3 regions of the Devosia sp. T2-14 genome follow, and region 2 is predicted to be linked to each of the others. Evidence: predicted binding sites of a transcription regulator. Region 2 holds the regulator's gene; each other region holds the start of a gene.
The links. Region 2 encodes LexA, which represses DNA repair genes until DNA is damaged. Its sites were predicted from a motif close to TGTTCNNNNTGTGTTCNG; they were not measured.
Positions count from the first base shown of each region.

Region 1: a site for LexA is predicted at 1,847-1,864, ahead of ACZ5WT_RS04030 (helicase-related protein). Genes of this name have one in related genera too.
Region 3: a site for LexA is predicted at 1,506-1,523, ahead of ACZ5WT_RS09050 (DNA recombination protein RmuC). Genes of this name have one in related genera too.

Region 1 is NZ_AP027921.1:834,560-837,837, reverse strand. Features, by position in the region: gene rpmB (50S ribosomal protein L28) at 1-99, opposite strand, end outside; gene ACZ5WT_RS04035 (DUF3108 domain-containing protein) at 317-1,099, shown strand; gene ACZ5WT_RS04030 (helicase-related protein) at 1,967-3,278, shown strand, end outside.
Region 2 is NZ_AP027921.1:3,349,558-3,352,835, reverse strand. Features, by position in the region: gene ACZ5WT_RS16465 (cold-shock protein) at 177-389, opposite strand; gene lexA (transcriptional repressor LexA) at 1,002-1,715, opposite strand; gene ACZ5WT_RS16455 (molybdopterin molybdotransferase MoeA) at 1,829-3,031, opposite strand; gene moaC (cyclic pyranopterin monophosphate synthase MoaC) at 3,028-3,278, opposite strand, start outside.
Region 3 is NZ_AP027921.1:1,833,693-1,836,970, forward strand. Features, by position in the region: gene ACZ5WT_RS09050 (DNA recombination protein RmuC) at 63-1,481, opposite strand; gene def (peptide deformylase) at 1,603-2,118, shown strand; gene fmt (methionyl-tRNA formyltransferase) at 2,244-3,164, shown strand; gene truA (tRNA pseudouridine(38-40) synthase TruA) at 3,164-3,278, shown strand, end outside.

The sequences.
Region 1 (3,278 bases), 1.4 Mb from region 2:
CAGATTCGGGAGAAACCGGCGACGGGTGCGGTTAAGAGCGTGCGAAACGTTGTTGCCAACCATTACGCCCTTGCCAGTCAGTTCACAGCGACGTGCCATTATTCGATATCCTATTTGTGTAAAGGTCCTGCGTGGCGGACAATTCCGCGACGGGCCTCGATTGTTATGAATTCTGGCGTGTCTCTAGAGAAAATGGGTGCTCCCGTCAACCCGAAGCGGTCTCAAAGGGCCGCGAGCGCCTTGCATGGGCCATATCGGGCAGGCAGTTTTGCCTGATCACCTGATTCGTTCCGCCCTTCGCAGAGACCTTACGCCCTTGAACCCGTTCCGCCTTGCCCCGCTGGCCGCGCTGGCCCTGTTTATCAGCCATCCGGCGACCGCAGCCGAGGTCGATGCGACGGCCAGCTATGTGATGACCCTGGGTGGCATCAATATTGCCGCCATGAAGGTCGACCTCAAGGACGACGGCAGCCGGTATAGCCTGGATCTGTCGGCCAATGTGGCGGGGCTGGGCACGTTCGTTGCCAGCGGCACTGCCAAGGCCAGTTCCAGCGGCCGCTCTTCGGGCGATGGTCTGGCCGCCCAGAAATTCGATCTTCAGACCAAGGCCAATGGCGAAACCTTCTCGGTCGACGTCACGTTTGCCGGGCGCGATGTGTCCGCCTTCAAGGTCGAGCCGCCTATTCTCGACAATTATGATCGCGTCCCGCTGGAGCGCCGTCACCTGACCGGGGTGGGCGATTTCCTCTCGGCCTTCGTGCTCAAGGGCAAGGCGCTCGACAAGAACCTCTGCCAGCGCAAGGCCAATATCTTTACCGGGGTCGAGCGCTTCAACATCGCCATGACCTATGCCGGCGAAGACAAGGCAACCTCGCCGCGAACCGGCTATCAGGGGCCGGTCGTGCTCTGCACCGTCAACTACGATCCAATCTCGGGCCATTTTGCGAGTTCGGAGATCACCACCTACCTCGCCGAGAGTGAGCGCATCATCGTCTGGTACGCGCCACTGGGCGAAACCGGTTACTACATCCCCTATCGCGTGCTGCTGGGCACCAATATGGGCGATCTGTCGATGATCCTGACCGGCCTCAAATCCTGATCGCGCCGTCCCGCTTCGGGACGGTCAACGGGTTTTTCGTTAGGATAGGCTTTCCAAGGCCCCGCGCCGCCTGTGCCGGGGCCTTAATTGTGTCTGGGTGTTCGCGCTTTTGTGCGCAACGCTCTGGTCACACTTCCCACAAACCCGCCGGAATTAACCGCGCGATAACCAAGCTGAACGGGTTTCGGCCGCGGGCGCGTGCGTTCGGCTATCACGGCGCAGCGCTTGTGGCTCCCAGCGCAGGGCCGCCACCATCTATCGTGGTGAACAAAGCGGCATTGGGCGAAATGCCCCGATTCTGCCCCTGTTCGTTCCGGGTTTGGGCTGTGTATGAACTCCTTGGCGGCATTTGAGCTAAATTTGTGCCAATCTGAGACGTTGCCGTTCTGATCTCGTTGGGAGCACCGTCCGGGCCTGGTCCCCACGGCCGGCCGGCTGATGCTGTGTCCCAGTTTGGGGCGGTCAATCGGTGATTTCGTCAATTTGTGCGCTGCAGCCCCAGGCATGCCGGGCCATTGCGAATAAATCTGCAAAAAACACCATGGGGCCAGCCCTTTACCTTCCGTTGAGGATTGGCGCTTTCCATCGAAAATTAACCCGTCATTAGCGATGTTGAAGGGCCGGAGGCTGTTTTGGCCAGTTGCGACGGGCCGGGTGTGCTCTCTGGTGGCATGGCCATGCCGCACCCACCATCCCTAGCCGTGAACGAATCCAGATTCAGCGATTCACACCGATTCGGTTCCGTTTCGTTCTCTTTGTGTTCTGCGCGTTAAGCTCGGTGACAAAACCGTGGCAATCCTCGTCCTTTCTTGGGACAATGCGCGCCACCTCTCGCATCGCCGGTTTCGACGTCCTACATTGCGCCAAATGACTTTCGCGCCCCCCCAATCGGTCAAGGCGATCCTTGGCCCCACCAATACCGGCAAGACCTACTTTGCCATCGAGCGCATGCTGGCCCATCCCACGGGGATGATTGGCCTGCCGCTGCGTCTGCTGGCGCGGGAGGTCTATCAGCGCTGCGTCGAGCGGGTCGGCGTGCAGGCGGTAGCCCTGGTGACCGGCGAGGAGCGCATTGTTCCGCCCAAGCCGCGCTATTGGGTGTGTACGGTGGAAGCAATGCCCACCGATATCCGTGTCGATTGCGTCGCCATCGACGAAATCCAGACGGCGATCGATTTCGACCGCGGCCATGTGTTCACCGATCGCATCCTCAATGCGCGGGGCAGCAGCGAGACCCTGCTACTGGGGGCCGCCACCATGGCTCCGGTGATCCGGAAGCTCCTGCCCCATACCGATATCGTCGACCGGCCGCGCTTCTCCCAGCTGACCTATTCCGGGTCCAAGAAGATTTCGCGCCAGCCGCCGCGCTCGGCCATCGTCGCCTTCTCGGCGCGGCAGGTCTACGCGATCGCCGAACTGATCCGCCGCGAACGGGGCGGGGCGGCCGTGGTGATGGGCGCGCTGTCGCCGCGCACCCGCAATGCCCAGGTCGATCTCTACCAGAATGGCGATGTCGATTTCCTGGTCGCCACCGACGCCATCGGAATGGGTCTGAACCTCGATATCCATCACGTGGCCTTCGCCGATGACAGCAAGTTCGATGGCCATACCAGTCGTCCGCTGACGCCGGCCGAGCTGGGCCAGATCGCCGGCCGGGCCGGCCGGCATGCCCACAATGGCACCTTTGGCGTCACCGGCGGCACCGAGGGATTCGATGAAGAAATGGTCGTTGCGCTCGAAACGCACGACTTCGAGCCGCTGAAAGTGCTGCAATGGCGCAACAATCAGCTGGATTTCTCTTCCATCAATGCCTTGCGCAACAGCCTTGAAGTGGCCCCCGAGCACCGCAGTCTCACCCGGGTCCCGATAGCGACTGACCAGCATGCCCTGGAGTTCGTGGCGCGCAATGAAGCGGGGGCCCTGGCACGGGGGCTTGATGGCGCGCGCCTGCTCTGGGAGTGCTGCCAAATCCCGGATTACCAAGGAATTTCGCCTGCCAATCACGGCGAAATCGTCACGCGGATTTACTCGGACTTAGTCAAGCGGGGCAAGGTCAACGAGGACTGGATTGCCGAGCAGGTTCGCTTTTGCGACAATGCGAGCGGCGATATTGACACTTTGAGCAACCGGATCAAGCAGATCCGGACTTGGACCTTTGTCGCGAACCGCAAAAACTGGC
Region 2 (3,278 bases):
TAGTTCCCGCATAACAGAGGCCCGCTTACGTGCGGGCCTTTTTGTTTGTGCGGCGTCGCCGCTTCGCGGGAACAACGCGAGCGACACGCCAAAACAAAAAAAACCACCGCGCCAGAAGCACGGTGGTCTCTCGCGAGCAGCACCGAAGCGCGCTCGCTGCATACAGCCTGATGCTACTAGAGCAGGGTCAGGTTGGTTGCCGATTCCTTGCCGTCACGGCCGGTCTCGAGCTCGTAGGTCACCTTGTCGTTCTCGTAGAGGCCCTGGAGGCCCGAACGCTGAACGGCGGAGATGTGGACGAAGGCATCCTTGCCGCCGTTTTCGGGCGAGATGAAGCCGAAGCCCTTGGTGGTGTTGAAGAACTTAACGGTGCCGGTGATCAGGGCCATAGTAGTTTCCTTTTGCTCGTAGCATCAGCGAACGAGCCAGTTTCTCGGTGGCAACATGCCAATGAGAGGTAACGTTCGCATGATAGAGAAGGAAGCCAAGGTCCGGCGTACCGGCATCAGCAGCCGACTTAGGCTGAAAACGTATGCCGCTTTATTGCACGGAACGCCGTCGACCGCAAGGTCTCGCGCAGACCTGGGCAGGAGAACAAATTGCTGGCGCAAGTAAATTCGGCGATGTGATTGTTTCGCGCTGGTCTGCGGCGAGAACCCACGAAACGGTAGTGGACACAGTTGAAATCGCCGAAGCGACCCCAAACAACGCTGCCTGAAGGTTGAGCGCCGTAGACCACCGCCGGTGGACGGCCGCGAGTGCTTCAAGCGAACGCCTAATTCTGGCTGGATTGGCGATCGCAGTTTCGCGGTGGTGTCATTTCAGTGACCGAGCATGGCCTCTTGCCCAGCCAGAGCCACTCGACGGCCCGGGTAACTGATCAGCCATGCGGAGGAAACGCCAAAGCCTCGTTCCGTCCTAAAACGGTCGAGGCTTCACGGCATTACCAGCTGAAAGAGGTGGCGGACGAGCAGCAGCTCAACCGCGAGATCAAAAGCGGCTCAGTATTTGCGCAGCAGGCCGACGAGACGGCCCTGCACCTTGACGCGGTCGGGCGGGAAGATCCGGGTTTCGTAGGCCGGGTTTGCGGCTTCAAGTGCCACAGTATTACCCTTGCGGCGCAGGCGCTTAAGGGTGGCTTCTTCATCGTCTACAAGAGCAACGATAATCTCGCCGGTGCTGGCTGCGTCCTGCTTCTTGATGAGCACGGTGTCACCGTCAAAGATCCCGGCCTCGATCATCGAGTCGCCACGCACTTCGAGTGCATAGTGCTCGCCTGCACCCAGCATTTCGGGTGGAACCATGATGGTGTGGGAGTGGTTCTGAATGGCTTCAATGGGCGTACCGGCAGCGATGCGGCCCATGACCGGGATCGACACCGGCCGGGCATAATCTTCGGCGGCGGTGACGCGCGAGGGGGGCGTCGCGACCTTGCCCAGGTTCCCTTCGATGACCGATGGCTCGAACCGGGCGCGGCGGCCTCCGAGCGAGGGGTTCATGGAGTCGGGCAGCTTGACCACTTCAAGCGCGCGCGCCCTGTTGGGCAGGCGGCGGATGAAGCCGCGCTCTTCCAGCGCTGTGATCAACCGGTGGATGCCCGATTTCGACGCAAGATCGAGCGCGTCTTTCATTTCATCGAAGGACGGCGGAATCCCGCTTTCTTTCATCCTTTCATGGATGAACATCAGCAGCTCGTGTTGTTTGCGCGTGAGCATGGGCCCCTCGATGAGAGAATCGGAACATAGACAGAACGACTATACGTGTTCCAGTTATGTTCCGCAATATCCCACGAAAATGAAGTATTCGCGCTGCGACTTCGAGCTGGGCGTCAGAAGTCGTCGATCGGCATGGCCTCAACGATGGTGCCGGCGGGCTGGCCGGGATCGTTCTCAGGCTGGATGATTAGCATGTCGGCCGCGGCGAGCGAGGACGTGTGGCCGCTGTCGGTCTGGCTGATGGGCTCCAGCACCGGGCCCGTCGTCGTGTGAACGAGGCGGGCGCGCATGAAGTGGCGCCGCGCAGTATTCGGTGGCGTGGCAGACGCCAGGGGCAGGTGCCAGCGCGTCGGTTCGGCATAACCGAGCCACTTTCGCAGGGCCGGGCGGATGAACACCAGCGCCGTCACCATAGCCGAGACCGGGTTGCCGGGCAGTCCGAAGATCAGCGTCTTGCCGCGCATGCCGAACATCAGCGGTTTTCCGGGGCGCATGTTGATGCGCCAGAAGTCGAGGGTAACGCCCAGTTCGAGCAGGATTTCCTGCACGATATCGTGGTCCCCGACGCTGGCGCCGCCTGTGGTGACCAGAATGTCGGGTTCGCCGGCGAAGATCTCGACGAGCTTGCTTCGTAGCGCCGAGCGGTCGTCGCGGGCGATGCCATGGTCAGAAACCGTTTCGGCGTAGGGCGCCAGCAGGGGCGCCAGCCCAAAGCTGTTGGAGGCCACGATCTGGTCGGGACCAAGCTCGGCGCCGGGCAGAACTAGCTCATCGCCAGTCGCCAGCAGGGCGATGCGTGGACGTTTCGCGACGCTCAGTTCACCCATATTGGCCGCTGCGGCGACGGCGAGGTGCATGGGGCCGAGGCGTGCGCCGGGTGCCACCAGAGGCTGACCGGTGGCAAAGTCGTTGCCGCGCGGACGCACACTGTGGCCGCGGCGGGCAGGGACGGTGAAGCGGACCATGGAGCCGTTCACGACGGCCTCTTCCTGCATGATGACGGTGTCTGCGCCCTCGGGCACCGGCGCGCCGGTGAAGATACGCACGGCCTCGCCCGGGCCCACAGTCCCCGCAAAGCCCGCTCCGGCCTGCGAGGTGCCGATAACAGACAGGTTGTGGCCGTCCACGATATCGGCGGCGCGGAGGGCGTAGCCGTCCATGGCGCTTGCGTTGAACGGGGGCTGGTCGTGCGTGGCAATGATCGGGGCGAACAGCACCCGGCCGGCTGCCTCCTGCAGCGGCACGGTTTCGCCCTGCGGCGCGGGCACGCGTTTGAGGATGGCGGCAATGGCGTCGTCGACAGGAAGCAGGCTCATGTCCGGGTGAAATCGCCTGATTTGCCGCCGGATTTCTCCAGCACGCAGATGTCGGTCACGGTCATGGCCCGGTCGATCGCCTTGGCCATATCAAAGAGCGTCAGCGCCGATGTGGATGCCGCCAGCAGCGCTTCCATTTCAACGCCGGTCTGGCCAGTGGTCTCGGCCGTGGCGTGGATGAGGATGGCATTTTCGCCATCCTGCGCAATCTCGACGCTCACCTTGGTCAGCGGAATTGGGTGGCAGA
Region 3 (3,278 bases), 1.5 Mb from region 2:
ACAGAACGCATCAGCCGCGCTCTGGTTCGCCACTTTCCCAATCGTGATCGGCGGTGCGCGCGTTAGGCCAGGTCGCCCGGCTCATCCTTGCCGACAATGCGCAGGGTCGGGCCGTCCTCGACGCCACCATCCCAGCCCGAGGGCAGGGCCTTGTTGGTCTTGGCGCCCAGTTCCCGCAGCATTTCCACCTGCCGCACCACGTTGCCGCGGCCGGTCGAGAGCTGCCCCTTGGCGTCCTCGAAGCTCTGCCGGGCCTTGTCGAGATGCCCGTCCAGTTTGTCCATGGTCGAGAGGAACCCCGCGACCTTCTCGTAGAGCGCGCCGGCACGTTCGGCGATTTCATCGGCATTGCGATGGCGCTTCTCGATGTCCCACACATTGCGCACGGTGCGCAGCACGGTCATCAGCGTGGTTGGGGTGGTCAGCATCACGCCCTGGCTCATGCCATATTCCACCAGCTTGGCATCGGCCTGTATGGCGGTGGCCAATGCTGACTCAATGGGCACAAACATCATCACATAGTCGAGGCTGCTGCGGGCGTGGCGCTGATAGCTCTTCTCGCCCAGCGTACGGATATGGCTGCGCACAGAGACCAGGTGGGCGGCCAGATGCTGCTCGCGCGTCTCGTCCTCGCAATTGGTATAGGCCTCGAAGGCCGTCAGCGAGACCTTGGAGTCGATGACCAGCCGGTCGTCATTGGGCATCAGCACTTCGACGTCCGTGCGCAGCCGCGCGCCATTCTCGCCCGAATGGCTCTGCTGGGTCACATATTGCTCGCCCTCGCGCAGGCCTGAATTCTCGAGAATGGTCGAGAGGATCATTTCGCCCCAGGCGCCCTGCGTCTGCGAATTGCCCTTGAGAGCGCGCGTCAGGTTATTGGCCTCGGTGGTGATCTGCACATTGCTTTCCAGCAGCGCGCGGATCTGTTCGCCCATCGTCGCCCGATCCTTGATCAGGCCGGTATGGAACTCGCCGATCTTGTCCTGCAGCGGCTTGAGCAGCACGTCGACCTGCTCACGGTTCTGCCGGGTAAAGGTCTCGCTCTGGTTCTTCAGCACATCCCCGGCGATGGATTTGAACTCGTCGGTCATCTGCTGGCGCGCTTCGAGAAACCGCGCCAGGTTGGCTTCGGACTGCCGGGTCTGTTCGGACATGCGCGCCCGCAGCGCCGAGAGTTCCGCATAAAGGTCGCTGCTCTTGCCGCGCTCGCTTTCGAGCAGATCATCGCCGCGCTCACGCACCTGGCGAACCTGCCCCTCGAGATCGCGGATGCGGTTGTCCCGCTCGCTGATCTGGCTCTCGAAATTGCTGCGCAGCTGCTCGGCCGCCTGCTGGGCGGCGGCTTCGGCGCGTCCGGCGCTGGCCCGCATTGCCCCGATCAGCAGTCCAACCACCACCAGGGCCGCCACGATGGCGCCGCCGACTAGGGCCTGCTGCTGGGTGACCGGCCAATCGCCGAGCGTGAAGAGAAGAGTGTCCATCCCTGGTTCTTACGCCGATTCGGGTGTTCGTGAAATGTTCCGTGAGTTGGGCGGCAAGAGTTGACCGCACGCGCGGAAATACCATATCGAGAGGCAAATCCCTTTCCGCCGGAACTTTGCCATGGCCGTTCGCCCCATTCTTGTTATTCCAGATGCGCGCCTGCGTGCCGTTGCCGATCCGATCATCGAGATCGATGACGAGATCAAGACCCTGGCCAATGACATGCTCGAAACCATGTATGATGCGCCGGGTATCGGCTTGGCCGCGCCGCAGATAGGCGTGATGAAGCGCATCGTCGTTATCGATGTGGCACCCGAGGAAGGTCCCGCCGACCCGATGGTCCTCATCAATCCTGAGATCATCCATTTCGGCGAGCAGATGCAGGTCACCGAGGAAGGGTGCCTCTCCATCCCCGAGCTTTATTACGAGGTCGAACGCCCTAATGACGTCACGGTGAAATACACCGATCTCGAGGGCAACGAAGTCGTGCGCGAAGCTGAGGGCAAGCTGGCCGTCTGCATCCAGCATGAACTCGATCACCTCGATGGCGTGCTCTATATCGACTATCTCAGCCGCTTGAAGCGCGATCGGGTCATCAAGAAGTTCGACAAGGCCGCCAAGCGCGCCGCCGGCTAGTCCCTCCCTTCGCGACGTCCAACACACAGCGTCATTCCCGCCCTCGTGGGGATGACGCTGTAGACCATCAGTAGCCCTCATGGTGAGCCTGTCGAACCACGAGGGCGTGCCCAGGAGTTTGCTACATGCGCGTCATCTTCATGGGCACGCCGGACTTTTCCGTCCCCACGCTGACCGAGATCGTTTCGTCCGGCCACGAGGTGGTTGCCGTCTATACCCGTGCGCCCAAGCCCGCGGGGCGTGGCCAGGAAGAGCGCAAGTCGCCGGTGCATCTGGCCGCTGAAGGCTTTGGCATTCCGGTCTTCACGCCCAAGTCGCTCAAGGGCGAGGCCGAGCAGATCGTTTTTGCCAGTCACGAGGCAGATGTCGCCGTGGTCGTGGCCTATGGCCTGCTGCTGCCCAAGCCGGTGCTCGACGCGCCAGAGTTTGGCTGCCTTAACCTGCATGGTTCGCTCCTGCCACGCTGGCGGGGCGCCGCGCCGATCCAGCGCGCCATCATGGCCGGCGACCGCCAGACCGGTGTCATGGTCATGCAGATGGATGAGGGCCTCGATACCGGCGCCGTCGCCGTCGGCGAGATCATTCCCATCGGGGCGGACATGACCGCGGGCGAGTTGCATGACGACATGATGCGCGTCGGCGCCGACTTGATGGGCCGGGCCCTGGCGGCGCTCGAGCGCGGCAGCCTCGATTTTACGCCGCAGCCCGAAGAGGGCGCTATCTACGCCAAGAAGATCGAAAAGGCCGAAGCGCGTATCGATTGGTCGCGCCCCGCCGATGAGGTTCACAACCACATTCGCGGCCTCTCGCCATTTCCCGGCGCCTGGTTCGAGCTTGAGCTCGCTGGCAAGCCGGTGCGCATCAAGGCGCTGCGATCGACCATCGGCTTGGGCTCGGGCGCGCCGGGCACCCTGCTCGACAATCTCACCATTGCATGCGGCACCGGCGCCGTGCGCCTCACCCAGGTGCAGCGCGAAGGCAAGGGCGCCATGGACGCCGCCACGTTCCTGCGCGGCGCAGCGACCCTTCCGGCAATGGTGGGCTGATGCCCCGCTATAAGCTCACCATCGAATATGACGGCACTCCGTTCTCCGGCTGGCAGCGTCAGCCGGATCGCCCCAGCGTGCAGCAGGCGCTCGAAGAAGCCATCCTCGCCATGT